DNA from 2 places in the Nodularia sp. LEGE 04288 genome. Region 2 is predicted to be linked to the other one. Evidence: predicted binding sites of a transcription regulator. Region 2 holds the regulator's gene; the other holds the start of a gene.

Region 1 (20,577 bases), on a different contig from region 2:
GTCCCAATGCTGCGGTATGTGGGAACCTGGCTTTTAAGTATCTCTTAAACATTTGTAAGTGGTCAGTTGTTAATTGCTCATTCTCAGATCAATCAACCGTTGACCACAAATTAAGCAATTATTTATGATTTTTGGTTCTTGAAGTGATATAGTTATGGATTGTAACTTTTTATAAAAATCGCCTAAGAGGAGAACGGTATGAAGAGAACCATGGGCGGCACCTGCCGTAAGAGAAAAAGAACCTCTGGTTTTCGTGCCAGGATGCAGACACCAACAGGAAGAAACGTGATCCGGGCGAGGAGAAAAAGGGGTCGTCATCGTCTAAGCGTTTAGGAAATTTCCAGCAAAAAGAGTAGATGTGGCTTTGCCCAAAGCAAATCGATTAAAATCTCGAAAAGATTTCCAGGCAGTTTTCCGGGAAGGCATTCGCCGTCACAGTTCTCATTTCACATTGAGAGCTTTACGACCAAAAGGTTCAAAAGCACCTTCCTTGGATACTGCTACCAGTGAAAAACCACTGTCCAGTACACAATTTGGCGTTTCCATTAGCACAAAAGTCAGCAAAAGAGCAGTAATTCGTAACCGGATTAAACGCCAGATCACAGCTGCTTTGCATCAGTTATTGCCAAAATTGTCCCCAGGCTGGCGGGTTGTCGTCGTTGTCAAACCAACAGCAGCAGAATCTAAGTGCGTAAGCCAACAATTTCTGCAAGAATTAGAGCAGTTGTTGGTAAAAGCAGAGGTATTTGATGGGCATTCGTGAAGAAGTTTATTATGAAGGTGGCCCCCACATCGGGGACTTAATTCTCAATTGCTTGATTGGACTAACTGTTGTCGGGTTACCATTGGCAGTTGGAGCCATCGTGAGAGCTTTATGGCTCCGCTTCCGGATCAGCGATCGCCGGATTTCTGTGACGGGAGGTTGGAGAGGACGCGATCGCACTGATATCATCTATTCAGAAGTTGTCAAGATCGTTAAAGTTCCCCGTGGCATCGGCTTTTGGGGCGATATGGTACTAACCCTCAGAAATGGTAGTCGCCTAGAAATGCGGGCTGTTCCCAATTTCCGGGAGACTTATGAGTACATCAACGAAAGAGTTACAGCTAAAAATCCCCTATATAGCGGTGCTGCTAAGAAGTGATAGGGAATAGGAAGTGGGGAGTAGGAAACAGCAGATCCAGGGAGAAGTTAAAAAAAATAGCACTTATTCACTCTACTTAAAGTCCTATTCTCTTCTCCCCTGCACCCTGCCCCCTGCCCCCCTGCTTCTTCCCCATTCGGCTATCCGTAGCGTAGGATAGTCATATAGGAATCATGATTTAGATAAATTAGATTCAGTTCAGTTTACAGTAGCTCAGGTTAAATTCAGAATAATGGATTTTGGTATCGGGTTTCTTTCAAACAACGTGATGCTGCCAATCATAGATTTTTTCTATGGAATTGTGCCTAGTTACGGATTGGCGATCGTTGCCTTGACATTGATAATCCGCTTCGCGCTCTATCCCCTGAGTGCTGGTTCAATTCGTAATATGCGGAAAATGCGAATTGTACAACCTCTGATGCAGAAGCGGATGGCAGAAATTAAAGAGAAGCACAAGGATAATCCGCAAAAGCAGCAAGAGGAAATGGTCAATGTCCAAAAAGAATTTGGCAACCCATTGGCAGGATGTCTGCCCCTAGTGCTGCAAATGCCAGTATTATTAGCGCTGTTTGCCACATTGCGGGGTTCACCGTTTGCTGGAGCTAACTATAGCGTTAACCTGCAAATTTTTCCCTCTGAACAAATTGAACGAATTCAACCCCAAGCTTTTGCCACTGCTCCCCAAAACATCTACATTGCTGATGGGGAAAGGACTCGTGTCACAGCTATTCTGCCTGCGGGTAACAAATTAGCCGTAGGAGAAAAAACTAAGATCCAATATCAGACTGTGGAAGGCAAACCATTTCAGGCGCTTTTAGCAGAACATCCAGAAAGTAATCTGGTTCCTGAATGGAAAGTCATGAAAGGGGAAGAGAGGGTAAAAATAGATGCTGAAGGCAATATAGAAGCCTTAGAACCAGGAGATGTGACAATTCAAGGCTCAATTCCTGGACTAGCAGCAGAGAAAGGATTTTTGTTTATTCAAGCTTTAGGTAGAGTTGGCGCTACAAATCCTGACGGACAAATTAATTGGGATATCGTCTCAATGATCCTGTTTTTCGGGGTGAGTCTTTATGTCAGCCAAATGATTTCCGGGCAGAATTCCAGTGGTGGTAACCCGCAACAAGAGACAGTTAACAAAATCACACCAGTTATATTTTCTGGAATGTTTTTGTTCTTCCCCCTACCAGCTGGGGTGTTGATGTATATGGTAATTGGTAATATTTTCCAAACTGCCCAAACTTATATTCTCTCACGTGAACCTCTACCAGAGGGACTACAAGAAATCGTAGCCACCCAAGAGAAAGAAACAGCAGCAGAACAGAGAACTTTACCATTTGAGCCAAAAAGTTCTAAGAAAAAGACTACGGGTTGATGATGCTTGAAAGTCCCATGCAAAGAGGGCAGCAGTGGTTAACAACGCTGCTGCAACTAACAGGAATACCGGCAGAGATTAAGGGGAATTTAGAAATTGACCCGCCTCAATTTGGCGATTCCCCAGAGCTAGATAGCTACTGGTTGACCATTGATCAAACGAATCTGACAACCGAAGAAATCCGCGTTTTAATTGGCGCTGATGGTTCGGTTATAGATGCGATTCAATATTTAGCTAATTCGGTGCTAAACCTCGGACTAGCCGAAGATTCACAAGCTTCTTATACCATTGAATTGAACGGCTACCGCGTCAAAAGACAAGCGGAAATTCACGCAATGGCAGAAGCCGCAGCTGATGAAGTCCGGGCTTCTGGTGGAGAAGTAGAAATAAAATCTCTCAGTTCAGCCGAAAGGCGGCAAATCCACTCTTTCTTGAAAGAATTTGCAGATTTGCAAACCTTCAGTCGTGGTAGAGAACCGCACCGTCATTTGGTAGTTTGTCCAGCGACGGCGAATAATGGAAGTTAAAATAGAGTTGTATTGTTAGCAGAATTGCTGATAGTAAAACTTAAATTTTCGTGTTTATATCGAAATCCTATGGACGCAATTTTTATTCCGCAGCTCACCAAAGCCCCGGAGCGGACAGAGGAAATTCAAGTTCAAGAGTTTCTACCTGGTCTGGAAAGCTTGACACCTGTTCGCGGTCGCTTGCGGGTGCAGCATCAAGGCAATTACTTGGAAGTGTCCAGTCAGGCAGAAACAATTATTACTTGTACTTGTAACCGTTGTTTGCAGCAATATAATCAACGTTTGACGCTGAATACCAAAGAAGTTATTTGGTTAGATGAAGCTGCTGCTCAAATAGAGGACTTGCCTTTAGAACGGGAAGTGGTGCTGGAAGATTTAGTGGAAACTCTGTCACCTAAAGGTTATTTTTATCCCAGTGAATGGTTATACGAGCAGATGTGTTTAGCATTACCTCAGCGTCAGCTTTGTAACCTCGATTGTCCGGGTATTTTGAACGTTGATGCTGATGGTTCTAAAAATCCGGGGGATAGTCGTTGGGCTTCTTTGGAAGCATTGAAAAAGCAGCTTCCGGGATGATCTAAAGGGGACGCGATGAATTGCGTCTAAATTCATCGCGTCTCTACAAGTTTTTGGGATTATTTTTAATTTGGGTTAATATTTCTTGGGCGTATTTTTGAAAGGGTTCGTAATTAATAGCATCAGCGAGTTCAGCCGCCTCGGTTAAAGAATTAATTGCAGCTTCTGTCTGTCCCATTTTAAATTGCATATCGGCAATCAATAACAGGTTGCGGCTTTGGCTATAAATATTGCCAATTGGATTATAGAGGCTTTGGGCTTGTTGGAGATATTCTAGAGCTTGTGCTGGGTTATCTTGTAATTTACCAAACTCTTGCAGCACGTTAGCTTCCCCCAAGCGAGAACCAATATCGCGATAGAATCCTAATGCTTGTTCGTATTTTTCTAAGGCTTCGCTGTTGCGTTTAAGGAACTGCAAAACATCGCCGATGGCTTGTAATGTATTTGCTTCCCCCAAGCGATCGCCAACATCGCGATAGAATGTTAATGCTTGTTCGTATTTTTCTAAGGCTTCGCTGTTGCGTTTAAGGAACTGCAAAACATCGCCGATGGCTTGTAATGTATTTGCTTCCCCCAAGCGATCGCCAACATCGCGATAGAATCCTAATGCTTGTTCGTATTTTTCTAAAGCTTCGCTGCTGCGGTTGAGGAACTGCAAAACATCGCCGATGGCTCTTAATGTATTAGCTTCCCCCAAACGAGAACCAACATTGCGATAGAATGCCAATGCTTGTTCGTATTTTTCTAAAGCTTCGCTGCTGCGGTTGAGGAACTGCAAAACATCGCCGATGGCTTGTAATGTATTAGCTTCCCCCAAGCGATCGCCAATATCGCGGTAGAATGCCAATGCTTGTTCGTATTTTTCTAAAGCTTCGCTGCTGCGTTTGAGGAACTGCAAAACATCGCCGATGGCTCTTAATGTATTAGCTTCTCCCAAGCGAGAACCAACATCGCGGTAGAATGCTAATGCTTGTTCGTATTTTTCTAAGGCTTCGCTGCTGCATTTAAGGAACTGAAAAACATCGCCGATGGCTTGTAATGTATTAGCTTCCCCCAAGCGATCACCAATATCGCGATAGAATGCTAATGCTTGTTCGTATTTTTCTAAAGCTTCGCTGGTGCGGTCGAGGAACTGGAAAACATCCCCGATGGCTCTTAATGTATTAGGTTCTCCCAAGCGATCGCTAACATCGCGGTAGAATGCCAATGCTTGTTCGTATTTTTCTAAGGCTTCGCTACTGCGGTTGAGGAACTGCAAAACATCGCCGATGGCTTTTAATGTATATGCTTCTCCCAAGCGATCGCCAACATCGCGGTAGAATGCCAATGCTTGTTCGTATTTTTCTAAAGCTTCGCTGTGTCGGTTGAGAAACTGTAAAACATCGCCGATGGCTTTTAATGTATATGCTTCCCCCAAGAGATCGCCAATATCGCGGTAAATTTTCTGAGCCTGTTCATAATAATCCTCAGCTAATTTGACCTCATTTTTGAGTTCAAAATAAAGATTTCCCAAATTCTTCAAACTATCAGCTAAATCAGCCTTTAACCCCAACTTGGTTTGTAAAGCAATGGCTTTTTGATAGGCTTGAATTGCTAATTGACGATTTTGATGATTTTCATATCTTTGTTCATAGGCTTTTGCCAGACTTTCATATAAAGTCGCCAGTAAAGGTGCTTCCTTTCCTTCTGCCTCAATTTGTGCAATCAGTTGTAATATTTCTTCTAGAGGTAAACCACCAATGTCCTCTGGTGCAGACTGGAATATGTGATTTGATTCTGAAATTCCTCTACTTTCTACAGTCACAGACTCGCGTGTAAAGCAAAACACCCCACCCCGCCAACTCCAAAAATCTGGTGCGCGTTCTGCTAAACGAATCAAGACTGACTCAGTTACCCACAACACAACGGGAAAAGTAAATTCTCGTAGTGCTTCTCTTGTCCATTGTAAATAGCCAAAAAACCTATCCTGCTCTGATTTAGGTGAGTCTAGCTTCACAGATAGCAGTTCATCTACTCCCAAAACTGTAATTACAGCAGCCTCACTTTGTTGTAAATCTGGCTCTGTTTCTACCAAATGTGCTAAGGCATAACGTAAACTAGGATCTTGCCTGCGTACCCTCACGCGATAGGTCAAAAAATCCTGCTGTTTGAGTTCAGTTTCGTACTGCTGAATTAACTTTGCTCGTAAATTGGAGTCATCACAAACCGCAATCAGCAAGTTTAAAATTCCTTGGCTGGCTTCCAGGGATACAATTAATTTCTGATAATTTCGTTGATTTTCCGCTTTAACATCATCTGTTAACATTATTAAATCAACTTTTTACGTTTGAGTAAATCTGCCACAATGGGATGCACGTCATACCATAAATCATCATTTTCATATTCCAGTACAGACAATCCATGTAGTAAAGAAAGAAATTCTTCACTTTTTGCGTCTGGAGGTGTCAGATGATTGTAGGTTGTTACTAATATGCTATATAATTTATCGCCCAACGGACGAGCAAAATCATTTCGCAAATCTTTGATTGCTAATTGCAGAATTTCATCATTAATTTTGATATCGGTTCGCTGTGGTTCAGAACGAATTAATAGCAAACACTGAGAGCAACATTCTCTAGCTATTCTCACCAATTCTCTGACTACACCACCACTTTTTAAGACAATTTGCCTTGCAGTATCTGGTTCCATTAATTCTTCAGGAATCCGCTTTTTGAGGATTTGCAGAAACAAGTTTATTAATTCTTCCTTTGGTACTCCGTCAGGTTTATGGCTATCTCCTTGCTTAAAGAACTTACAAACTGCCATCAAATATACGCGTGGTGTAACTGATTGTAATGTCGCCAGTAAATCATTATTACGAATTACCGCAATGGGAATTGTGTAAATGATTCTAAATTTGGGTAGAAATAAAGAATTGATATTATTTTTATAAATTTCTTCTACTAAACTTAAATCGAGTTTATCTAAATCATCAATTATTACTAAAACTTGTTTTTGAGTATGTGCTTGAATCAGGGCAGCAATTTCATCAGCTTTTTTCGCTAGTTCCGAAACTTTTCGTTCATAGGTTTTTTTAATTTCTTCTCGAAATGTCGCTTCATTTTTAAGTTTCGCGGTGATTAATTTGAAAAAATCGCCACCTAGACCTACTTCAGATTTTAAGTCTTTGGTAACTGTTTCTGTTTGTGTGGTAGTAAACCATTCTCTTAAAGACTTTTCGGTGTCAGGAGAAATATTAATTTTTAGTTCTTGAAGTTTGTTTAACAGAGTTAGGGTAATAGCATACAAAATATTCACATGATTAATATCTGACATTTCAATCATGTCAGCTACAGAGAATAAGGTAACTACATATCCCTGTTCCATCATTTGTGTAGAAAACTTGGCTAATAGCGTAGACTTACCACAACCTCGATGTCCAGCAAATATAAGTTTGCCATTAGCAGGTGCGTCTTCTACTGCTTGCTCTAAACGAGCGATTGTATGATTAGCAAAATCAACTCGAAACTTTTCAACTTGTTGGTAATTGATCAGGGGAAATAGGTCTAATGATCTATATGCTTGGCGAAACTTTTCTAACAAAACTTTTTCTTCCATGTCCATATATTTTAGAATAATTAAATTATCATATTCAAGTCAGGCAGGATAATTAAATTTAATATCTGATTCTTAATTATAAATTATGAATTATCCATAGGAGTTAGTAGATGAATTTTCGTGAAGAATTTAAATTGCTGCTACGCGCCCGCTACCCTTTGATTTATATTCCCACTTATGAGGAGGAACGGGTAGAAACGGCGATTCGGGAAGAAGCCGCAAACCAAGGTAATCGCCCTGTATATACTTGGGATTTTGTGGATGGCTACCAGGGAAACCCCAATGATGCGGGTTTTGGCAAGCGTAACCCGTTGCAAGCTTTGGAATTTGTGGAAAAGTTACCAGCCTCTGCACCTGCTGTCTTGATTTTACGCGATTATCATCGGTTTTTGGATGATGTAGCGATCGCACGCAAACTTCGCAATTTAGCCAGACTCCTCAAATCCCAACCCAAAAATCTGGTCTTGTTGTCACCACGTATCGCCATTCCTGACGATTTAACCGAAGTTCTCACAGTGGTTGAGTTCCCTTTACCCGCCGCCCCAGAAATTAAAACTGAGGTGGAACGCTTACTACAAAGCACTGGTAGCAACTCACTTTCTGGCAAAATTTTGGATGACTTGGTGCGCTCTTGTCAAGGGCTGTCGATGGAACGGATTCGGCGGGTTTTAGCCAGAGCGATCGCATCCCACGGAGAACTGCAACCAGAGGATGTAGACTTGGTTTTGGAGGAAAAGCGCCAAACCATCCGCCAAACCCAAATCCTCGACTTTTACCCCGCCACTGAGCAAATTTCCGATATAGGGGGACTGGATAACCTCAAAGATTGGTTACTGCGTCGGGGAGGCTCATTTAGTGATAAAGCCCGCCAGTACGGATTACCACACCCCCGTGGTTTAATGTTATTAGGTATTCAAGGCACTGGGAAATCTTTAACAGCAAAAGCGATCGCACATCATTGGCATTTACCCCTACTACGCCTCGATGTCGGACGCTTATTTGGTGGTTTAGTCGGTGAATCAGAATCCCGCACTCGCCAAATGATTCAAGTCGCCGAAGCCCTCGCGCCCTGTGTATTGTGGATTGATGAAATAGATAAAGGCTTTTCGGGACTTGGTAGTAAAGGTGATGCAGGTACTGCTAGCCGGGTATTTGGGACTTTTATTACTTGGTTAGCCGAAAAAACCTCCCCGGTGTTTGTGGTTGCCACCGCTAACGATATCCAAGCCCTACCACCGGAAATGCTCCGCAAAGGGCGATTTGATGAAATTTTCTTTGTGGGTTTACCTACCCAAGACGAGAGAAAAGCAATTTTTAACGTTCATTTATCCCGACTGCGCCCCCATAACTTGAAAGGTTATGATATTGAAAGACTAGCTTATGAAACGCCCGATTTTTCTGGGGCTGAGATTGAGCAAACCTTGATTGAAGCGATGCACATTGGATTTAGTCAAAATCGCGATTTTACTAATGACGATATTCTCGAAGCTGCCAGCCAGATCATACCCCTAGCGCGCACGGCTGTGGAACAAATTCAACAACTACAAGAATGGGCTGCATCTGGAAGAGCGCGTTTAGCCTCGAAACACACTCCTTTGAGTGATACCTTCGGTAAGTTACGTTAACGCATTCCACAACAGCTGCAATAATTAGGTAATTAATCATTGATATGTCAATAGTTAATATATAAGCATTACTATTGACTATTGACCATTGGTGATGAGGTTTTAAAGATGTTTTTTAATGTCCTAAAATTTATACTCGGCTTTGTTTTAGCGATCGCCATTTTAACGGGTAGCGGTGTTGCAGTTGCCCTCTATTTCATTAATCGAACTTTCATCCCCCCAGCTAAACCTTTGTTTGCAAATGATAGTCCTTCGTTGCAAGCCCAAGCGCCTGAAGGGACTGAGGTAAAAACTACATCGACACCGACACCTAAACCGACACCTACCCCAGCACCGACACCTACCCCAACTCCCACGGACACATTACCACCGGGAGCTTACCGAGGACTTGTGACATGGCCGGAAGGATTGAGTGTGCGATCTCAACCAAGCATGGATGCTGAACGGATTGCTGGAGTTGCTATTAATGAAGAACTGATTGTACTGGAAGAAAGTCAGGATAAAAGTTGGCAAAAGATTCGCACACAAGGGGAACAAGAAGGTTGGATAAAAATAGGTAATATTCAACGGGTTGAAGAATAATTCCTGATGGTTCTCAGAGTGATTAAATAGTTTTGGTTTTCTCTTCGGTGCTTGATCCGGTCGGCTGTTTTATACCATTCACTGGCAAAAAACTCGTAAGCTATCGGGTTGCACAAGCAGTGATTTAAGTTAACTGCGGCATTTTCATATGACCGCAGTTCTCAGATTTCTACAAATTATTTTTTATTTTAAGATAGTTCTTCCTTATCGATTTTGTTATGACAAATATAAAATCAGTTGTCAATCCCCCCAAAACTGTTTTTTCCGCTTTTGTATGGGAAGACTTCAGATCATCATGATGTTAGGTTTCCTACAATTTTTTGCTTCATTTTAAGCTTGCCACGCTACTACAGGACTTATTTTTTCATAAATCAAACCGGATTCCTATATTGATAAACTTACCTGGGAACCTTCTTGGGTTTTATGAACTTCGATGCGGGCTTGAAAGGCTTCTTTGAGGTGGGGCATATGGGTTACAGTCAGTATACAAGCGAAGTCACAAGCGATCGCATTTATGGAAGCAATCAAGCGATCGCATCCTTCGGCATCCTGTGTCCCAAAGCCTTCATCTATAATTAGTAATTGCAACGCCGCACCCGCCCTTTGAGCCAATAATTTCGCCAGGGCTAAACGGATGGCAAAGTTAATTCTAAATGCTTCCCCACCAGAATAAGTCTCATAAGCTCGCGTCCCCCTAGAATCAGCGATTAAAATATCTAAAGTATCAATCAACTTAGCATTTTTCTTCTTCGCCTTACTACTGCGCCCAGATTTTTGAGTAATAAATTGTACGTGCAATTGATTAGCACTCAACCGCGATAACAGTTGATTCGTCTCAGCTTCCAGTTGAGGCAACACATTTTCAATCATCAGTGCTTGGATGCCATTTTTACCAAACGCCTGCGCCAATTCCTGATAAACTCGTTGTTCCTGCTTACAAGATTGTAATTGCTGCTGCTGTTGTTCATACTGATTTTGCAGCGTTGATAATTGCAGCATCAACTGTTCTAAACGCCCCAAACTCGCGATTTTCTCATCAAGTTGCCGTCGGCGGCTTTGAATTTGCTGCTCTAAAGCGTTGATTTGCTCAGTGGGATTAGCTGATTGGGCTAACTCTTGAGTAATACTTTCAATTTGAGTAACCAGTTTTTGCCGCTCTTGTAATCTCTCGCTTCTCGAAGCCTCTAAATCCTGCCATCGTTTCTGGAGTTGGGGAAACTGCTGCTGCGCTGATAAAAGTTGTTGATAACGTAATTGCCAAGATTGGGCTTGGCGTACAGCTACGCGCAGGCTGTTGTGTTGCTCTGAACTGTAACCGATTTCGACAATCTGACGCTGAAGTTGAGTAATTTCTTGAGCGCAGTCAGAATCAGTCTGATCCTGCTGGATTTGAGTCTGTAATTGGGAAATCGTTGCTTGTAATTCTGGTTTGCGGGCGGCTATTTGAGCTTGTCGCTTGGCTGCGTCTTTAATTTGCCCTTGTTTAATTTCTGCCCATCGCCAGCGCTCTACTTCACTTCTAGCCAAAGCATGGTCTTGCTCATTATAATTCAGTTGTTGTAAATATGCTTCTAATTGTCGCAATTCTGCTTGTTTGTCAGGGGCGTAATCACCCACTTGCAGCGATCGCTCTAAATGTTCTTTTTCCGCAGCTAGTTGTTGTAATTGTTGGTCAGCATCACTGGTAGATTGCAGTTGTGCAGCTAATTGACCTCTTTGTTCTCGTAAAGAGTCATAAGGTGATAACTTTTGGAAGATTTCCCGATATTCCTGCCTCAGTACCTGAATTTCTCGGTCTGAAACTGCTAATTGTTCCCGGAATACCCACAATTGCCCCTCAGTATCCTTGTACTCATCTTTAGTTTTATCTACAACGCGATTCCAATGATGTTCATCTAAAGGACGCTCACACAGAGGACAAATTGCATCCGGGGTGCGAAGCATTTGCAGTTTTTGCTCCAATTCACCCAATAATCTTTCATATTCCCGTTGTTGAGCTTGCAGACGTTCCATAAAATGCCGTCTTTCCTGCCCTTTTTCCTGGACTCGTTGCAGATAAACTTTGTCTTTCTCCATTTGCTCAATTTGGATTCCCAAGTCTCTCGCCGCTTGTTGCAGTTGCGGTTGACGTTGTGAAGAGCGTTGCAGTTGGTTTTCTGTAGCTTGTAACTGTTCTAGACGTGCTACTAAACCTGCATGAACTCTATCCAGTTGACTTTGGAGGTTTTGCCGTTGCTGCAACAAAGGAGAAACTTGCATTTGCAGTTCATCTAAATCAGTCACCCGGCGACGAGCTGCGGTAAGTTGGGTTAAAGCCGCTTCGACATCCGCCGATTTATTGAGAGTGTGCTGAATTTCTGGCTCTTGTTGTTCTAATGCAACTAATTGTCCTTGAACTTGTTGCAGTTGCCTTTCTAGTTCGTGAATTTGGCTAGTTAGTTGCTGTTGCTTTTGTTGCAGTAATGCCGTTGCACGGGTGTATTCTTGAAATTTAGTGGCAAAAGCTTCTTCTTGAGCTTGCAGAGTTTGATAGTCTGTAAAGCCAGTTTTAATTTCCGTTTCCTGATTTAAGATGGCTTCTAAATCTGATAACTGACTTTGAACTGCTGACTGTTCTTGTTGCAAGCGATCGCCATCTTGAGTTAAATTTTGATGTTGTTGCCTGACAAAATCCAGTTGTTGTTGCCAATTTTGGCGCTGGTGCTGGACAACTTGCAAACTTTGTAATTGAATATTCTCAAAGGCTTGGACTTGTTGCAGTTGGTTGAGTTCAGTTTCTAACTCGGCTTTTTGGGCTTGTGTTGTTTCCCGTTGTTGCAGTTGAACTTGGCTCGACTCCAAAGAACGCTCTAATTCTTCCGCCCTGGCTTTAAACTGGCGGTATGTCTCTTTTGCCCGTTCTTCCAGTTGATCATATTGATTGAGTTTTAATAACTCTGCTAAAATTTCCTTGCGTTCACTGGGACGCTTGATCATGAACTCATCAGCACGACCTTGACGCAAGTAAGCAGAATTAATAAAAGTATCGTAATCAAGTTTGATGTGTTCTAAAATCACATCCTGTGTAGCTCTGACTCCTTTCCCAGTCAAGGCGCGAAACCCAGAAGCAGTTTCTATTTGAAATTCTAGGACACCACTAGCCCCGCGAACTCGTGTACGAATTACCCGATATTTTTGCTGATTACATTGGAAAATATAATCAACTCGAACTTCTTTCGCACCTGAATGAATCACATCATCTTCAACACCGGCACGGCTTTCACCCCAAATTGCCCAGGTGATTGCTTCTAAAAGAGAAGATTTACCAGCACCATTAGAACCACAAATACAAGCCGTATGCAAACCGCGAAAATCTAAAGTTGCATCACGGTAACTGAGGAAATTTTTGAGGATAAGTTGTACTGGAATCATTGAGGCTATAGCGCCACATCTAATGTTTTACAAACTAGCAGTACAGATGCACTCTTTGATAGTTTAGCTATGTGATTATCACTATTCTAGTCTTGAAGTCAGTAATTTTACGAAAATTAACAATATGATCACTACCTTTTTCATATTAGGCAAATGATTTTGCTGATCTCGGAAAAAATTTTCATTGACCTATGACTATAGTCACGGTTCAACAAAATTAGAAACAATTACCGTAAATCCTCGTCAGATCATACATTACAGACATAAAGTGCAAGTATCATTATGACTACCCTGCATCAATGGAAATCTAAAACCGCCGCACTCATGACAATGGCAATTACTACCACTGCCGTTGCTCCCATGATGGCCTTTGCTCCTGCTCATGCTCAGTATAATATTGGGCAACCGAGATCAATTGGGCAACAATCGAGAACAGTCACAATTCCTGCTAACGCCAACGTCAGTTTTCCTGTGAGATCCGACAAAGAGCAAGTGGTTGTGACTCGTGGGGAATCATTAGACCTGACATTGAAAATTTCCAGCGACATCACCGATAGTCAGAGAAATGTCTTAATTCCTAGAGAGACTGAAGTTGTAGGACGGCTAGAACCTGTCTATTTCAATGGTACAAACAGAAATAATGACAATATCAGAGGTGTGCAATTCGTAGCACGGGAATTAGTCTTTCCCTCTGGCCGTCGCCAGCCAATTAATGCTTCTTCTGGGATAGTGACCAGAACCGAAAAAGTTAGCCGCAATAATAGCGGCAAAATATTGACAGATGCGGCTATTGGTGCTGGTGCTGCTACGGCAATTTCATTAATTACAGGTAACCGCAGAATTGAAATTTTAGAACCTGTGGGTGGTGCGGCGGCTGGTGCTTTAGCCAGTGTCCTGCTACGGAAAGAACAAGCTGAGGTATTCGTCTTAAGACCAGAACAAGATTTGCGACTGGCACTTAATTCTAATTTAGTCATAGAGCGTTATTAAGCTTGACTCTATTACCGCCGTGATTTTAATTATCTCCCATAAGCGATCGCTACTGTAAATCGAGTAGGCGATCGCTTCATTTTTGCGGCGTTGCTGAATAGGAGTATGATTTGCCCCCCTAGCCCGCCAATTCTGGGGGGAACCAAACCTTCAAAGTCCCCCAATTTTGGGGGATTTAGGGGGCTGAGAGGAGTGCTATTGCTTAACGATTCATACATTAATTCAGCAACGTTTTTCTCGTCATTTGTGAGCCTGTCCATACTTCCGAACCCCAGTTTATCTAGAAAGCCGGGGTTTTAGAATGTTTGTCCCTGTCTATACCAAAAGACAGACATCAGAGCTAGTTGAATCCTCATAGAGAAAGAGTCAAAAATATTTCATAGCAATTGCAACTATTTTTATTGCTGTCGCGTCTCAGTAAATATATAAGTTCGTTTGAGCTTGCTGTTGTTCGTAATCACTCATTGAATGATTAACCAACTATCAAACCCAAGTTAAAACGCACTTGAGCGGGCAATCCAATTGCAATTTGTAAAACATTAATATCAATACCAATTCTCTGTGATCACTGTGGACTAAGCGCTCAATCGAGTTCTCCCAGCCTGCTTTTGATTAGACCACAAGATGAAGTGCCACAAGCTGACAACCAAATTATGCCAACTTAGGTTAATTAGGATAATTGTCATCCAGGAATGGTATAGCTATTAATTATTAATAGTAGAAATACGAAATTTACAAATTATTAAAGGTTGCTAGGTTACAGATTAAAAAGAAAAAATGCGGAACTTTTAATCACGTAACTTGTCAAAATAGGTAAGAGAAAAAAAACTTAAATTTACTGGAGTAAAACACAATGTTACATTTAAATGGTTGGAAATCTGGAACTGCTGCACTTATGGCTTTGAGCGTCACAGCAGGCACTGTAGCACCCTTGATCACAGCTGCACCATCTTTAGCTCAAACCGCTCAAACCAGCTTTTCTGATGTTCAGTCTAACTATTGGGCAGCACCGTTCATTGCACAATTGTCACAAAGAGGAGTAATTGCTGGTTTTCCTGATGGTAGTTTCCGTCCCGAACAAGCAGTAACCCGCGCTCAATTTGCGGCAATGATTAACAACGCTTTCTCAAAAGCAGCAGAACGGCAAGCAATTAATTTTGTGGATGTCCCCAGTAATTTTTGGGCATCTAATGCGATTCGACAATCCTATACCATCGGCTTCTTATCAGGATATCCCGGTAATCGCTTTGAGCCTAATCAAGCTATTCCCCGCCAACAGGTTTTGGTGGCTTTAGCCAACGGTCTCGATTATTCGCCCACTGCTAATACCCAAACCACGCTGCAAACTTTCAGTGATAACTTTAATATTGCTGACTGGGCGCGTAGTCCCGTCGCCGCCGCCACTGAACAGGGAATGGTAGTGAACTATCCTAACGTTCAGTTCCTGAATCCCACTGCAACAGCCACACGCGCACAGGTAGCAGCTTTTATCTATCAGGCTTTAGTCCGTTCTGGTCAAGCCTCAGCAATTAATTCTCCCTATATCGTCGCTCTGCAACCTACCACACCCACACCTGTATCTGTGACCATTCCCCAAGGAACTGCTATTCCTGTGAAGTATGATCAGGCAGAAAAAATTCTGGTGACCAAAGATGAAACAGCACCTTTGACTTTGACAGTAGACCAAAGTGTAGTGACCCAAGAAGGAACTGTAGTTATTCCGGCTGGTAGTCGAGTTGTTGGTAAACTCCAACCAGCTCAAGGCGGTTCTCAATTCGTGGCGGAAAAACTCATTTTGACCACAGGTGAAGAGTATCCGATTAACGCTTCTTCAGAAGTAATTACTAAAACTGAAACCATTAGAAAGGGTACTAGCACCAGTGGAATTATCAAGAATACTGTATTAGGTGCTGGTGCTGCGGCTGCGGTGTCTGCTGTCACAGGCGATCGCGCAGTCGCTACAGAAGAAGTCCTGGGTGGTGCGGCTATCGGTGGTTTGATTGGTCTGTTCTTTGGTAGAAACAGCGTTGACTTAATCACCATCGCACCAAATACCGATTTACAAATGACAATCAATCAACAGTTCCTAGTTTCAGTTAAATAGTCATTGGGTGTTGGGTATTGGGTATTGGGTATTGGTCATTGGTCATTGGTCATTGGGAATTCATAATCTTTCCCCCCTGCTCCCTGCTCCCTGCTCCCCTGCGCCCTGCTCCCCTGCTTCCTCATAGGTAACCAAATTATAAAAGTAGTTCCGGGTGCATCGGTTGAAGACATAGTTGAATTAATTGCAGGGCTGAAAATTTCAATTTCGCCCTGCATTTGTGTGATTAATTGCTTGGCGATCGCTAGCCCCAAACCACTACCAGGAATTTCAGTTTGCGCTTGTACTCCCCGATAATGGCGTTCTCCCAAATGTGCTAAATCTTCTAGTGGAATCCCAGACCCAGTATTACTAATAGCAATTCCTTGAAAATGAGCTTTTTCTTGCCCTACCTGAATGACAATCTTACCGCCCGGTGGAGTGTATTTTAGAGCATTATCAATGATATTGCTCAATACTTCTTGTAAGGCTTTGACATTAGCCTGTACCAGGGGCAAATTCCGCGGGATTTCTGTTTTCAGTTGTAGATGGCGATCCTGTGCTATGGCTTTCGCTGACACTAATAATGGTGTTAATAAATCCACTACAAAGCAATCAGTTTCTTTTTCTCCCGTTCCCGGCAATAATAGTGCTGGTTTAGGTTCTCTTTCCACAGTTGCTTCTACAAATACTTCCTGTTCAGGCAATGACAACGGCGCGAAATCTGCCTCTGTCCAGTCAATTACTTGATCAAATTGTCGCAGCAATTCTTCCAGGCGATCGCTTTCCCGGACGATATTCGCTCCGACATCATGGTTGGGATCACCTGGTCGCAGCCGTTTTAATAGCAGTTTGCCAAAGGTACGTAATGCCGTTAAAGGGTTACGAAACTGGTGCAGGAGGTTATCGAGTAAATCTCGCTGCTGTTCTTGGAGAATTTGTTGTTGATGTAGCTGATGCTGTAACCAGGCGCGACGTTGATCTAGAATACAGGCGATCGCTAGCGTCTGGACTATTTTCTGAATTTCGCTTTGCTCTTTTTCATTCCAATCCCTATCTTCTCTACCCGTCACCAATAGCCCCATCATCACACCCTCATGAATTAGAGGCAACACAATTTGGTGTTCACTCAGCCGAGATTCCGCTTTTAAATCCGGTTGTTCAGCATCTGGTTTCGTTGTCTCCTGTGATGAAATAGGTGATCCCGTCCCAGCTGTCAATAACTTACTCTGTTGCTGAGGTAGTACCAAAACATCCGCAACAGTGGACTCAGCTATTTCTTCCCCTAATCGTAATACTGCTGTCTCCGGGAAAACCACCACAGGAATTAGTTTGGCCTCACTAGCAGGAGCATCTACCAATTCTTGTGTTAAGTAAACAACACTTAAAGATGCGCCCAGCCCTTGGGTTAGCAGTGCTATTTGCTCTCGGCATAGAGCAACAAAATCTGAACTGGCAGACATTAACATTTTTTAGCTTTTGCTCAGGATCACAGAATTTGAGGGAAGATAGAAGAAAGTTGCTTTATTTTTTCTCACTCTTTGAATAAAGCTTAACTAAATCTTTGCAGTAATGGTTTGCACCGGGGGATTATATGCTTTACCAATTTCAAATGTTATTTTTCTGTATCAAAAGTTTAAGAACACTTGATATTTTGAACTAGAACTTATATAATTGCGACGGATTTTGTAGCTATAACTACAATCTATAGCTTGAAAGAGGAGGAAAATAGGTTGGCAAGAAGACGTAAGCGGAAAAGTCGTCGTCGCCAAGAAGGGCGACGCATTCTAGAACACGTGCCTCAATATAGCATCGAAAGTGGCGAAGAAAAACCGGTAACAGCAGCGAGAAAATTCATTCAAGCTGAAGGGATCGCGCCACCAGCATTGCTACTTGTAAAGCGAAATGAACACACTACAGACCGTTATTTCTGGGCAGAAAAGGGACTGTTTGGCGCTCAATACGTAGAAGAAAACCATTTCTTGTTTCCCAGCCTGCGGACATTAGAATCTCCAGCAGGTATGGAACCAGTAGCTATGGCTAGCCGCTAAAGCATAAATGGTGATCTTAAAGTGAGTGAATGTGGCTTCTGACAATCATTTAACTAGTAAAGTTGCTCAGTTTATGCAAAGTTTTGGTTTTTTTTAAGTTTGTGACTGATTTGCCAACATATACAGTCCAATTAATGGGACTTAATGGGAAAATCAACTTCTTTTCAAACCACGTTGGTTTGTGTGAATTGATCTCTAGTCAAATGATGCAGAGGGGAGTCAGATAGAGCAAAATGCATCCGCAAGTGAGAGTTGAGTTGCGCTCTCCTCCAATGGATTGCCCAAGAGGCTCTGTAAGCATATATAATCTTTTCCCTGCGATGCCATGTCGTAGGGAAAACTTATGTAGCTGCAAACCTTGTCCTCCTCCCTCATGTCAAACAATTTTAGATTTTAGATTTTAGATTTTGGATTTTGGATCTTGGTTCGACCCACAGATAATTCTGGGGGTTTGTACCATTAAAGAACTATTGGTCAATCAGCAGATTTTAATTGTAAAGCCCTCTGTAACTCCATCAGTTCATCTCGATGGGCAATTATAGTAATTTTACTAGGAGAACTAAGTTCACCTTGGGTTGCTTTTTCTATCTGGAACGATACCTTCTCAAATCTTCCAGCTTTTTGCCAATAAAACAGACCGCTCAAAGGTGAAAGTAGTACCAATGCGAGAAACCAAGTACCGAAATTAGGAAACAGCAGCGATAAAACCAATGCCAGACAGGCCATACCCGCAGATGCCAGCAGTGTTAAAAACACAGCTAAAAACCAGCTAGGTTGCACAAAACCTTCAAAAATGACTTGATTTTTTTCTCGGTCAATTGCTGCTACTTGGTAAGAACGTGAGCGAAAATACTCCTTAACCTTCGACATTAAAGCATTTTCGTCTTGTTCAGAGACAAGTTGTGCTTTTGTTGTGCGGTCTTTGGTGGAAGCCCGAATAAAGAAAAACAGCCCAACTGATAACAACAAGGTGAGCAGCAATGTAGATGGCACAATTGCAGTATCCATAACTAAATTATTATTGTTTTCATGGGAGTAGACTTATTTATGATCAATTATTCATTAATTTGTTCTCCCCTTGCTGTAATCATGCCAAAGATGGGCCAAACTTTGTGATCGTTCTTGCCATTCTGGAGAAACTTGGTACATCCGCCTGGGGCGACCTCGCCCTTCGAGTTTCTTCCAATACCCAGTAATCGCCCTTTCGTCTTCGAGAAATTTGATCGCACTATAAAGTACAGTATCCGAAAGCCGATAGGTAGGGTATTCAGTTTCCAATCGCTGGATCAACTCAGTTCCGTAGGATTCACCTTGTAATAAAATATCCAAAATGTAGCAAACTGCTAGTTCCTGACAGAGATAAGTTGGCGGAGGATTCTCAAAGAATTGATATATATCCTCAAGTTTCATGGTTTAGTGAATGGCTAAAAAATGCCTGATAATAGTGGTATCTACAATCCTGGTAGACAGTATATAGTGCTACTAGAAAATAAGCAGTTATCTCTGGCTACTTTGGCAGGGTTTTTCCAGGGTAAACATGACAAAAATTACCCACACGGCTAAAGTCGCAGGACTAATGTGCCAGTGGAGCGCCAAAAATTACGCTCCTACCCAAGTTATAGGTATTGTGGAGAGGAGCAATTAACGCGATTGCCCGGCACTGCGCGAAGCGCGATCGCCTGGACACCTTCCAGGTGTCAAGTGATGCCAAACTGCTTAGAACTGCCTAAGCATAAAATGCCATCGAAGAAATTCTACAAGCAAAATGCCGTTTTGTCTGCAAAAGTTAATAAACACTTTGTTTTACGGTGATTATCCCAGTAAAAAACCTGAGAAATTCAGCCATGTGAAAAGTCGGGATGAAAACCTATATGCTTGTAGACACAATCAAATCAGCATTGAACACTGACTATCTGGACTTGAGATCCTCATATCCCATCTGTAAGTGTGATATTAAATTTAACAAGTCCTTAGCACATTGGTGATCAGTATGTCACAAAACCCCGACAGCCCATCGTCTTCATCTACTCTCCGCGCGATCGCCCAAACCTTTCGGATGACAGGTTGGATTAGCTTTTGGATTCAATTAGTCCTCGGTGTTGTTTCTGCCATTATTGTGCTGCTATTTGCCATCTTTAGTCAGCAACGAAATAGCACAGGCAATAATCCTGGGAGTGGGTTTGGCGTATTTTTAGCAGTTTGCGGAATTCTGATTTTAGGTGGCGGCATTTATATAGCTTTTCGATATACCAGAATTGGTAACCAATTGCAATCCTCAAATCCCAGTAACCGCCCTCGAAAAAGTGAGAGCTTGCAAGTACTACGCCTGGGACTGTGGATTAATTTAGTCGGAATGCTCGTGACCTTATTGGGTTCACAAGCGATCGTGGGGACATTGGTAGCCAGGTCTATATCTCCCCAAGCAGCAACTACTCAATTATTTGACCCCACGCGGATTATTAGCGGTCTAGATATGCTTGTCGTACAGGCAAATATCAATACTGTCTCAGCCCACTTTGCAGGGCTTGTAGTGTCCATTTGGCTGCTTAATCGCATTACCCGGACTTGAAAGGTTTCGTCAGAAGTAGAATTAATATGGAATTTTGTAGCTTTGACAA
Region 2 (9,065 bases):
TTCAATCATTTTATAACTAGCATTTAGCTTGTATACTTGATACCAAGTTTTACATTTATTTATGAATAACGATACCTTACAAGCAAGTAGAGAATGGTGGTCACAAAAGTGGCTAGAGTTACTGGATTCTTATCGGTTTAAAAAGCGTTTGGAACGGGCAAGAAATTATTCTCGTCAGGGAAATGTTCTGAGTATTGAGTTTAAAGGCGCAAAGGTTTTAGCTAGAGTCCAAGGTAGTGAATCTGATCCTTATAAGGTTTCTCTTTCTATTGACCATTTTAGTGAGGAGGAATGGGGTTATGTAATTGAAACTATGTCCCAAAGAGCCATTTTTGCAGCGAAGCTGTTAGCTGGGGAAATGCCGCAAAATATTGAGGAAGTGTTTACAGCCAATGGTTTGTCTTTGTTTCCGTTTACGCTTTCTGATGTTCACAGTAAATGCTCTTGTCCTGATAAGGCAAATCCTTGTAAACATATTGGTGCTGTATACTATCAGTTAGGCGATCGCTTCAGTGAAGACCCGTTTGTGCTGTTTCAATTACGCGGACGCACTAAAGAGCAAATTATCAGCGATTTACGTCAATTACGCGGTGCTAAGGTGGAAGTGACAGCACCTGAAACACCGGAGATTAAACACCCCACAACTCAGCCGCAACCCTCTGTTAACCTTAATGATTTCTGGCAATATCATGAACCCCTAGAGTCTTCTTTAGTAGTGATTACGCCGTCGGGTAGCGAAACGGTATTAGATGTATTGGGCGCGATTCCTTTAGCGAAAACAGAAGAAAGTACCGTAAGTTCCACTGCTGGCGATGTGGTAACGAAATATTTAGAGACTGTTTATCAACAGGTAAGTCAGCAAGCAATGTTAGCAGCGATGAATATGGGAGGAGGTTGATGGGATTGGGAGCATCTGGATTTTGTGGAAATTCCTAGAAAACCTCACCCCAACCCTCTCCTTACTAAGGAGAGGGAGCCGGAAACTTTTATAATGCTGTAATGGAAAACTTTCCTCGCAGCAAAGGAAGCCTCAGAGAAGAACCAGGAATTCGGAAAGATTGTTGCAGGTTCCAAATTCTTCTAAACTGACTAAATAAGTTTTAAATCTCAATAGCCCTCTGTGATGGATAACGATTCGGAATACATCCGGGAAACGGAAGCTACTCGTGTACGTGTACTCAGCGAAGCCCTACCTTACATTCAACAATTTGTTGGTCGGACTGTTGTTGTGAAATATGGTGGTGCAGCCATGAAAGATAGCACCCTGAAAGACAAAGTAATGCGGGATATTGTCTTTTTATCCTGCGTTGGCTTACGTCCTATTCTTGTACATGGTGGTGGCCCAGAAATTAATAGTTGGTTAAATAAACTGGGCATTGAAGCACAATTTAAAAATGGTTTGCGGGTCACAGATGCTCCCACTATGGATGTAGTGGAGATGGTTTTAGTCGGTCGAGTTAATAAGGAAATTGTTTCTCTGATTAGCCGGGCTGGGGGCTTGGCGGTGGGACTTTGTGGGAAGGATGGTAACTTGATTACAGCTCGTCCCCAGGATCAAGAAGGTATCGGTTTTGTGGGGGAAGTTAGTGGTGTCAATATCAAAATTTTGGAAACTCTCTCTAGTAATGGCTATATTCCGGTGGTGTCTAGCGTAGCTACAGACGAGAAGGGTCAAGCTTACAACATTAACGCTGATACAGTGGCTGGGGAAATCGCCGCCGCTTTGGGTGCTGAAAAGTTAATTTTACTGACTGACACGCCAGGTATTCTCAAGGATTACAAAGATCCATCTAGCTTGATTCCGAAGGTAGATATTAGCCAAGCCCGCGAACTGATTGCCAATGGTATTGTTAGCGGTGGGATGATTCCGAAGGTGAATTGTTGTGTGCGATCGCTTGCTCAAGGCGTAAGTGCGGCACACATCATTGATGGTCGCATTCCCCACGCCCTACTTCTAGAAGTCTTTACTGATGGTGGTATTGGCACGATGATCCTTGGTTCTCAGTTTAGCTAAAACCTCGATTAATCTGACTTTTACCAGGGATAGTTAAAAATCACCTGCGATCGCCCTGTGGATCTGACACGGTGACGATTCATTCTCACTCGCGTTCGCTCTCTAAATGGTGTAGGTCTAAAATACTGGGAATTATGATTAATAATCCCTGGATTCACTAAAATTGAGTTACGAATTACGGGATTAATTAAAGTGGGATTAATTAAAGTGGGATTACTACCGAAATTTGGCATGGGACTAACCACAGGATAGGAGTGATAGTCGCGATCGCTGCGCCGGGGAATTAACCCTGTCGCTGGGTCTACAGGCATGGGGGTAGAAATCGGACTACCATAAATAAAAGAACCAACAGCAGGCGGCTGATTAATTCTCACAGTGTTATTAATGATGATGACGCTGCCGGCAGCAGCTGGGGTAATTGTAGCGCTAATTACAGAGCAAATTATCCCCACTCCCAGCCAATTCAGTTGTAAATGCTTGATTTTTAGCATATTTTTGCTCACCTGCATTTGATAATCTGAATTTTTATGAAGAAAATAACCGCAGTTTACTTGGTTAAAATTTTCAAGTTTATCAACTTCAATTTTGTCAGCTTTTCATCAGAAAAACACAGAATTGCTGACACAGACAAATTTAAAGCAGTGCTGATTGGTGTATAAAACGTGAGTACAGAAAGTTTAGAAATTGCCAGAAGTCTTTATCAGGCTGGAAAACTTAACTTTGAAAATGGGAAATATCGAGAAGCTGTGGAAAGTCTGGAAAAAGCCAGCGCCCTGCTATCTCGAAATTCTCGCCTTGGGGGCGAAGTTGAAATGTGGCTGGTAACAGCTTATGAAGCATCGGGACGGACTGAAGAAGCGATCGCCCTTTGTCAACAACTCCAACGCCATCCTTTCCCAGAAACTAGCAAACAAGCAAAGCAGTTACTTTACATTTTAAAAGCCCCAAAACTCCAACGCCCCAGTGAATGGATGACGGAAATCCCTGATTTAGGCACATTGTCTGATAATGATGCCAAGATTCGAGCATCTGGAAATTCCGCGAAATCTTCTCGTCAAGCACCTGCTGAACCAGAGTTAATTGACCTCAGTCAGGTGAAGAACCAAGATAATCGCTTTATTTGGGTAGCACTAATTGTTATTGTGTTAACACTCTCGTACTTGGCTGGGTTGAGTTTTTAGTTTTTGGGAGATATATGGATGAATTATTCTATTTTCAGAAAGATTTTAGTGAGATTCACCAAAGCACTGAGTTTTGTGTTGATCAAAATGGCATCATTCATTAAGCAGCTCAGTCAGAATCTCATTCATCGCATCTTTCCGCTCAAAAATCCTATTTTGTGGCTGGTACTGTTATCATCACTGCTGCTAACTGGTTGTGTCGAGTACGATGCCGGAGTGACCTTTAATAACTCAAATCGTGGCGAAATAGTACAGCATATTAAATTGGGAGAAAGACTCACCAGCTTTAGTGGCGATTATGTCTATGAATGGTTACATAGCATAGAACGTCGCACCCGTCAACTAGAAGGTACAACCCAAAGGATTTCTCCAGAAGAAATTATTGTGAAAATACCCTTCAGTAATGGTCAAGAGTTGCAAGAGAAATTCAACAATTTTCTTAACTCTCGGACGAATCAAAAAGCTGACGCTGTGCAGAAAGCATCTGAATCAGAACTACCGAAAATTGAATCTAATTTACTTATAAATCAGAATAATTTTGTGCTGCTAGTGAGGAATCGATTAATTTATGATTTAGACTTGCGATCGCTCTCCTTAATTGCCAGTAGAGGTAACGTGTTATCTGATACGGGGTCAATTCTCGACCTAGAATTTAGCTTAAAAACCCCTTGGGGAGCCAGAAATATTCAACAAAATGAAACTGCGATCAATCCTCAAAAGCAAGGTAAGCAATTAGTATGGCAGCTTCAGCCCGGTCAACTCAACCACATAGAAGTAGTTTTCTGGTTACCTAGTCCCCTCGGTATTGGTGGTTTGTTAATTATCCTCTTCATCTGGGGAGGAATTTACCTGAGATATCATTTTATGCCAGATCCCAGGGTTCAATTTGCACCTGATGCCAAAGCAGCAACGGAGTAGGAAGCAGGTAGTGGCGTGGCAAGCCTAAATTAGTGCATAAGCATAAATATTGTGGGGTGGGCTTCTAGCCCGCCCAGAACAGGCAAGACTTGTACTGAGCTTGTCGAAGTATGCCTGTTCCACAAGAGAAACATAACGCACCCTACAAAAAGGGTTGGGAGTCATTTTTAATCATTTGGATGTACACGCTCAATTCCAGTTCCCAGTCTCAAGGTGATAGTCGTTCAATTTTCCAATTGTTATTGTTCGCGCGAGTATACAGCAAGCGGTCATGCAGACGACTGGAACGACCTTGCCAAAACTCAATTTCTCTGGGGATAATTCTGTATCCTCCCCAATGAGGTGGTCGAGGAACCTCCTGATTTTCATATTTGCGCTGGAAATCCTGCAATTGTTGTTCTAAAACTTCCCTCCCAACAATTACTTCACTTTGATTAGAAGCCCACGCACCCAAACGACTATTGGGCGGTCGCATCTCAAAATAGCTATCAGACTGTTCTGAAGAAATTTTTTCAACTTTCCCGACAATTCTGACTTGGCGTTCTAATTCCGCCCACCAAAAAACTAAAGCTGCTTGGGGATTTGCTGCTAGTTCTTGCGCTTTTTGACTGTTGTAGTTGGTGAACAAAACAAAGCCCCGTTCATCAAAATCCTTCAGCAGCACCATTCTTGCCGAAGGCTGACCATCTGGTGTAGCCGTGGCTAGAGTCATAGCATTCGGTTCAGGAAGTTGGGCTGCTAGTGCTTGTTCAAACCATTTTTTAAATTGAATCAAAGGATTTGGGTTAATCTCGGTTTCACTCAAACCTTCCAAGGTGTAATCTTTGCGAAGGTCAGCTACGGTCTTGTCCATGTCAGTTTGTATATTTAAGATAAGTTTGGTAAATAAAAGAAGTAGCCTATTTATTTGGCTTTTATCCCACACATGACACAAAGCATTGTGAGTGCGAAACGTCTTCCAGAAACTACCGCCCATGTCAGAATTATCCGTCAATCGTGGCAACTCGGCTTTCTTGAGGGTGAAGTAAGTGCGGGTAGCTTCGAGTGGCATTTCCAATGGCATTTTCGCCGAGGAGAACTGTCTGTGAAGCCTTCCCAAGGTCGCGCCCTGATCAAAGAACCCCTCGGTCGCTTCTTAGAACAACAGGATTATCAGTTAGAGCCTGGAGGAGATTATGCTTTTACTATTAGGGCTGAACTTTAGTCATTGGTCATTTGTCATTGGTCATTTGTCATTGGTCATTGGTCACTCAACAGTCGTAGTGAGGCGATTTAAGTATCTTTCAATCAAGAGGAGAGCAACTATGTCATCTATGGGTCGTGGTGGCTGTCTCATGCCCTGTGGTAAGAGTTTTGTTAGCCCTTTGGGTGGGTACATCTGCCAGTAGCGATCGCGTGCTTCTAAGGTACTGTAGCGCTCATCTACTAAAATGATCCTCAGTTGCTCTACCAATGCCTCTCGCAGTTGCTGTTTCCACTGTTTCGAGGTGGTTTGGTCACCCATGACTAGCAAGGATATGGGAAACTGTTGACGCAGTGTCTCAATGGTGGCGATCGCCTTTTGTGCAGTCACAACTTGGTGATAGTACAATTGCCGATCTAGTCCCATGACTGCTAAACCACATTTATCTTTACCGGGATCGAAGCCTAAAATGACTGGTTGTGTTGGTGAAAATTCACTAAAAGTCATAAAAAATACACTTAAATTCTCGCAAGAGTTTTATTTAATTATTCTTAATATCCGACTGGATTTTATTTATATTTTTAGGTGCTAAAAACAACTACACCGTTGAAAATTGCCAAAAGCTTGATTCTTAAAGGTCCTGCGGTATAAATGTCCTCCCTGGCGATCGCTTTGATTTCTAACGGATGATCATACTGTCTTAGTTGTAAGAAAAAGCGTAAATGAGTACCTTCTCTTAACATACCCTCGACAATTCCGGCATTACGCGCCCGAAATTCCGAAGCCGAAATCAGCAAATCGAGTCTTTGCGATAGCTGATAGGATGTCATCGTTTTGGGATCAGCAGTCGTTGTAGCTAGTACCTCGCCTTCGGAAAAGACTAGTTGATTTCGGGCTGCATCCGCAAAAAATTCTATTTGGTTTTCTCCCCTCACGTAATTACCAGCAGAAAAGATTCGGACAACGTACTCTCGACCATCCTGAATCTGCTGGCTCAGTTGCTCTACTCTTTCCTGGGTAACGCGCAGCAGGGTTTTATTTGTGGGAATTTCTCCAGGTTCAGTTAATTGAATGTTGGCATTCTGGTTAGCGGCTTGCAAAAGTTGTATGACCGCTTGACGAGCTGCACTGGCTTGATTAACGCGAACCACGTTCGCCGCTAAAACTTGATTCCGAACCAGTGCCAGTTTACCTAGACGGAGGTCACGGTATGATTGATAATATTTTTCCAGCCTTGCGACTTCTTGTTCTAAATAATTCTGTTGTTTTTCCAATTCTTTGAGGCGAGATTCCCTGGTGGCAATTACTTGTTCTCGCGAAGCAATTTCTTGATTGCGTTGTTTAATCAATCCATCAAGTTGGGCAATTTTGCGATCGCGCTGGTTAATAGCTGTTTTCGCTTCGTCAATAGCTGTTTTAGCTTCCGCATACAATCGTTCCCTTTCTGCCCTCAGTTCTTCAATAGCCCCCTGCAATGTCTCTCTTTGATCATAAACGCTTTGCAGTTCAGTTAAGGCTTGTTGATACTGACTGACGACTTCACCTAGCTGTCCTTGAGTACGTTGAAGTTGAGTTTGTGTTGCCAGTTGTTTAGCATTGGCGGCTTGCAAGGATTTATTAATTACCTGTAAGTCTTGCTGTGCTTGAGTTTTTTCACTTCTTGCTGTGCTTAACTCAGACTCAACCTGACTTTTGGCAGTTTCCGCAATTTTGAGTTGTTCCCGCTGCTCTCTGAGGTCTCTTTGAATATCTTCTAGCTCAAACACCCCTTGGCGCAATCCTTCATCAGCAGCAAATAAGATGCCTAATGTTGATGCTGAAATTAATCCGCCAGTAAAGATAGTTACCAATACAGCGGTTTTTTTGGGGCGGAGGTTAAACAGTGAGAGGCGTGCTTTGCCAACTCGTGTGCCAATGCGATCGCCCACGGTGGCAATTACGCCCCCCAAAATTAAAATTGCTACGATCAGGATGTACCCGGTGGTCATCTTCAGCTACCGTTCACGTAGTGTGCCGGAGGCATAATGCTTCCAGATACAGCCTACTACTTTCATTGATTATCTTGTGGAGAGTGGAATATTGGCAATAGCTGAAACTACTCAAGATTTTAGATTTACCTCCAGCTATGGTGGTCATCTGCAAAAACACAACACGCGCCACTCCACCTCCCCAATTGCTTTTAAGTGAACTGCCTACTTAAGGTAACAGGTTTATGCACAGTAATCTTCTTTTTATGGATAGAAATCATCTCTTTCTCACGCAAATCTCCCAATAACCTGGTCACCGTTACCCTAGTAGAACCAATTGCTTCTGCGATCGCCTGATGAGATAGCTTCAGATCAATCGTAATCCCATCTGCACAAGGAACCCCAAAATCACGACAAAGAATTAACAAAAAACTCACCAATCTCGAACCCATATCACGGTGAGCCAAGGTTTCAATCATCATCTCTGTTTGTAAAATCCGCGAAGATAGGCCTCGCAGCATCAACATCGATAATTCGGGATTTTCCTTAAACGCTTGCTCCACCTGTTCAATTGGCGCAGACAGTAACTCTACAGACGTAAATGCCACCGCATGATAGAATCTATCTGACTTATTTCCTGTCAGTAATGACAACACACCAAAAACACTATTTTCCCGCAGCAGTGCTACCGTTATTTCCTCTCCTGCCTCGTACACCCTGGAAAGTTTCACAGCACCCTTCAAAAGAAAATAAACTCGTTCAGCAGGATCGCCGGGAAAAAATATTGTTTTATTGCGTTCAAACGTTTCTACAACTGGAGGAAATGCTCCGGTCGCCATCTGACGAAATACATTTGCTAGGGCTTTATCTTGTGTCACAATCATCTCCCTTCCCCTACCCAATGCCGGAAAAACAAAAACTGATTACCTAAGAATACACCTGAAAAATCAATAAAGCACCGTCAACCTTTCTGTGCATTCCTATACTCAAACGCATAACTTCATAGTTATTTGTTCATAATGATACATAATTTCTCATGTTTTTAGCGAGTAGTTGTTATAAGTACTGGCACAGTTGTGGTCATCAGGTTTTTTCGCAAAAAATTCACGATATCTTGAGAATATCTTCAGGATTGTCTGGAGAAACTTTTCAGAAAATAGTCTCCCTGATGATCATTTTCGCAAATTATGTGCAGAACCAAGACAAACTCGCCTCAGATTCTAGTATGCTCCTAATGATTGATCTTATTCACAATTTCTATGCTGAATCTGACTGGAAAAAACGCCTTAGTTACAGGGATTGCCAACAACCGCTCCATTGCCTGGGGGATTGCTCAACAACTGCACAAAGCCGGAGCTAACTTGGGTATTACCTACCTACCAGATGAGCGCGGCAAAATGGAAAAAAAAGTAGCGGAATTGGTAGAGCCTCTTAACCCCAGCTTATTTGTTCCCTGTAATGTCCAAGACGACGCACAGATTGAATCTACCTTTGAAGCTATCCGAGATAAATGGGGAAAATTGGACATCCTCATCCACTGTTTAGCCTTCGCTAACAGAGACGATTTGACTGGTGGTTTTAGCGAAACCTCACGTTCTGGTTTCAAAACCGCTTTAGAAATCAGTACCTACTCGCTGGTGCAGTTAAGCGGTGCGGCCAAACCGCTAATGACAGAAGGCGGTAGCATCATCACCCTGACATATTTGGGCGGCGTGAGGGCAGTTCCTAACTACAACGTCATGGGAGTAGCTAAAGCCGGATTAGAAGCTAGTGTCCGTTATTTGGCGGCTGAACTGGGACCA

What was found. Region 2 encodes NtcA, which controls nitrogen genes in cyanobacteria. Its sites were predicted from a motif close to TNTGTANNNNNNNNTACANA; they were not measured.
Region 1: AACX33_RS06140 (DUF3155 domain-containing protein) is a predicted target of NtcA. The motif match lies at 17,594-17,613, and genes of this name have one in related genera.

What each region holds. Positions count from the first base shown of each region.
Region 1 is NZ_CAWQOY010000088.1:47,481-68,057, forward strand. It holds gene AACX33_RS06060 (DUF2808 domain-containing protein) at 1-48, shown strand, start outside; gene rpmH (50S ribosomal protein L34) at 199-333, shown strand; gene rnpA (ribonuclease P protein component) at 359-763, shown strand; gene AACX33_RS06075 (PH domain-containing protein) at 750-1,142, shown strand; gene yidC (membrane protein insertase YidC) at 1,375-2,517, shown strand; gene AACX33_RS06085 (Jag family protein) at 2,517-3,044, shown strand; gene AACX33_RS06090 (YceD family protein) at 3,114-3,620, shown strand; gene AACX33_RS06095 (tetratricopeptide repeat protein) at 3,664-5,925, opposite strand; gene AACX33_RS06100 (P-loop NTPase fold protein) at 5,928-7,217, opposite strand; gene AACX33_RS06105 (AAA family ATPase) at 7,328-8,842, shown strand; gene AACX33_RS06110 (SH3 domain-containing protein) at 8,951-9,424, shown strand; gene sbcC (exonuclease subunit SbcC) at 9,809-12,835, opposite strand; gene AACX33_RS06120 (conjugal transfer protein TrbI) at 13,118-13,825, shown strand; gene AACX33_RS06125 (hypothetical protein) at 13,855-14,085, opposite strand; gene AACX33_RS06130 (S-layer homology domain-containing protein) at 14,679-15,929, shown strand; gene AACX33_RS06135 (sensor histidine kinase) at 15,965-17,377, opposite strand; gene AACX33_RS06140 (DUF3155 domain-containing protein) at 17,642-17,959, shown strand; gene AACX33_RS06145 (cofactor assembly of complex C subunit B) at 18,434-18,967, opposite strand; gene AACX33_RS06150 (PadR family transcriptional regulator) at 19,022-19,369, opposite strand; gene AACX33_RS06155 (hypothetical protein) at 19,391-19,522, shown strand; gene AACX33_RS06160 (DUF3611 family protein) at 19,950-20,528, shown strand.
Region 2 is NZ_CAWQOY010000031.1:346-9,410, reverse strand. It holds gene AACX33_RS02680 (SWIM zinc finger family protein) at 62-898, shown strand; gene argB (acetylglutamate kinase) at 1,121-2,014, shown strand; gene AACX33_RS02670 (hypothetical protein) at 2,035-2,505, opposite strand; gene AACX33_RS02665 (tetratricopeptide repeat protein) at 2,677-3,195, shown strand; gene AACX33_RS02660 (DUF3153 domain-containing protein) at 3,214-4,113, shown strand; gene pdxH (pyridoxamine 5'-phosphate oxidase) at 4,322-4,966, opposite strand; gene AACX33_RS02650 (DUF3146 family protein) at 5,054-5,317, shown strand; gene AACX33_RS02645 (pre-16S rRNA-processing nuclease YqgF) at 5,360-5,803, opposite strand; gene AACX33_RS02640 (DUF3084 domain-containing protein) at 5,878-7,284, opposite strand; gene ntcA (global nitrogen regulator NtcA) at 7,476-8,147, opposite strand; gene fabI (enoyl-ACP reductase FabI) at 8,523-9,065, shown strand, end outside.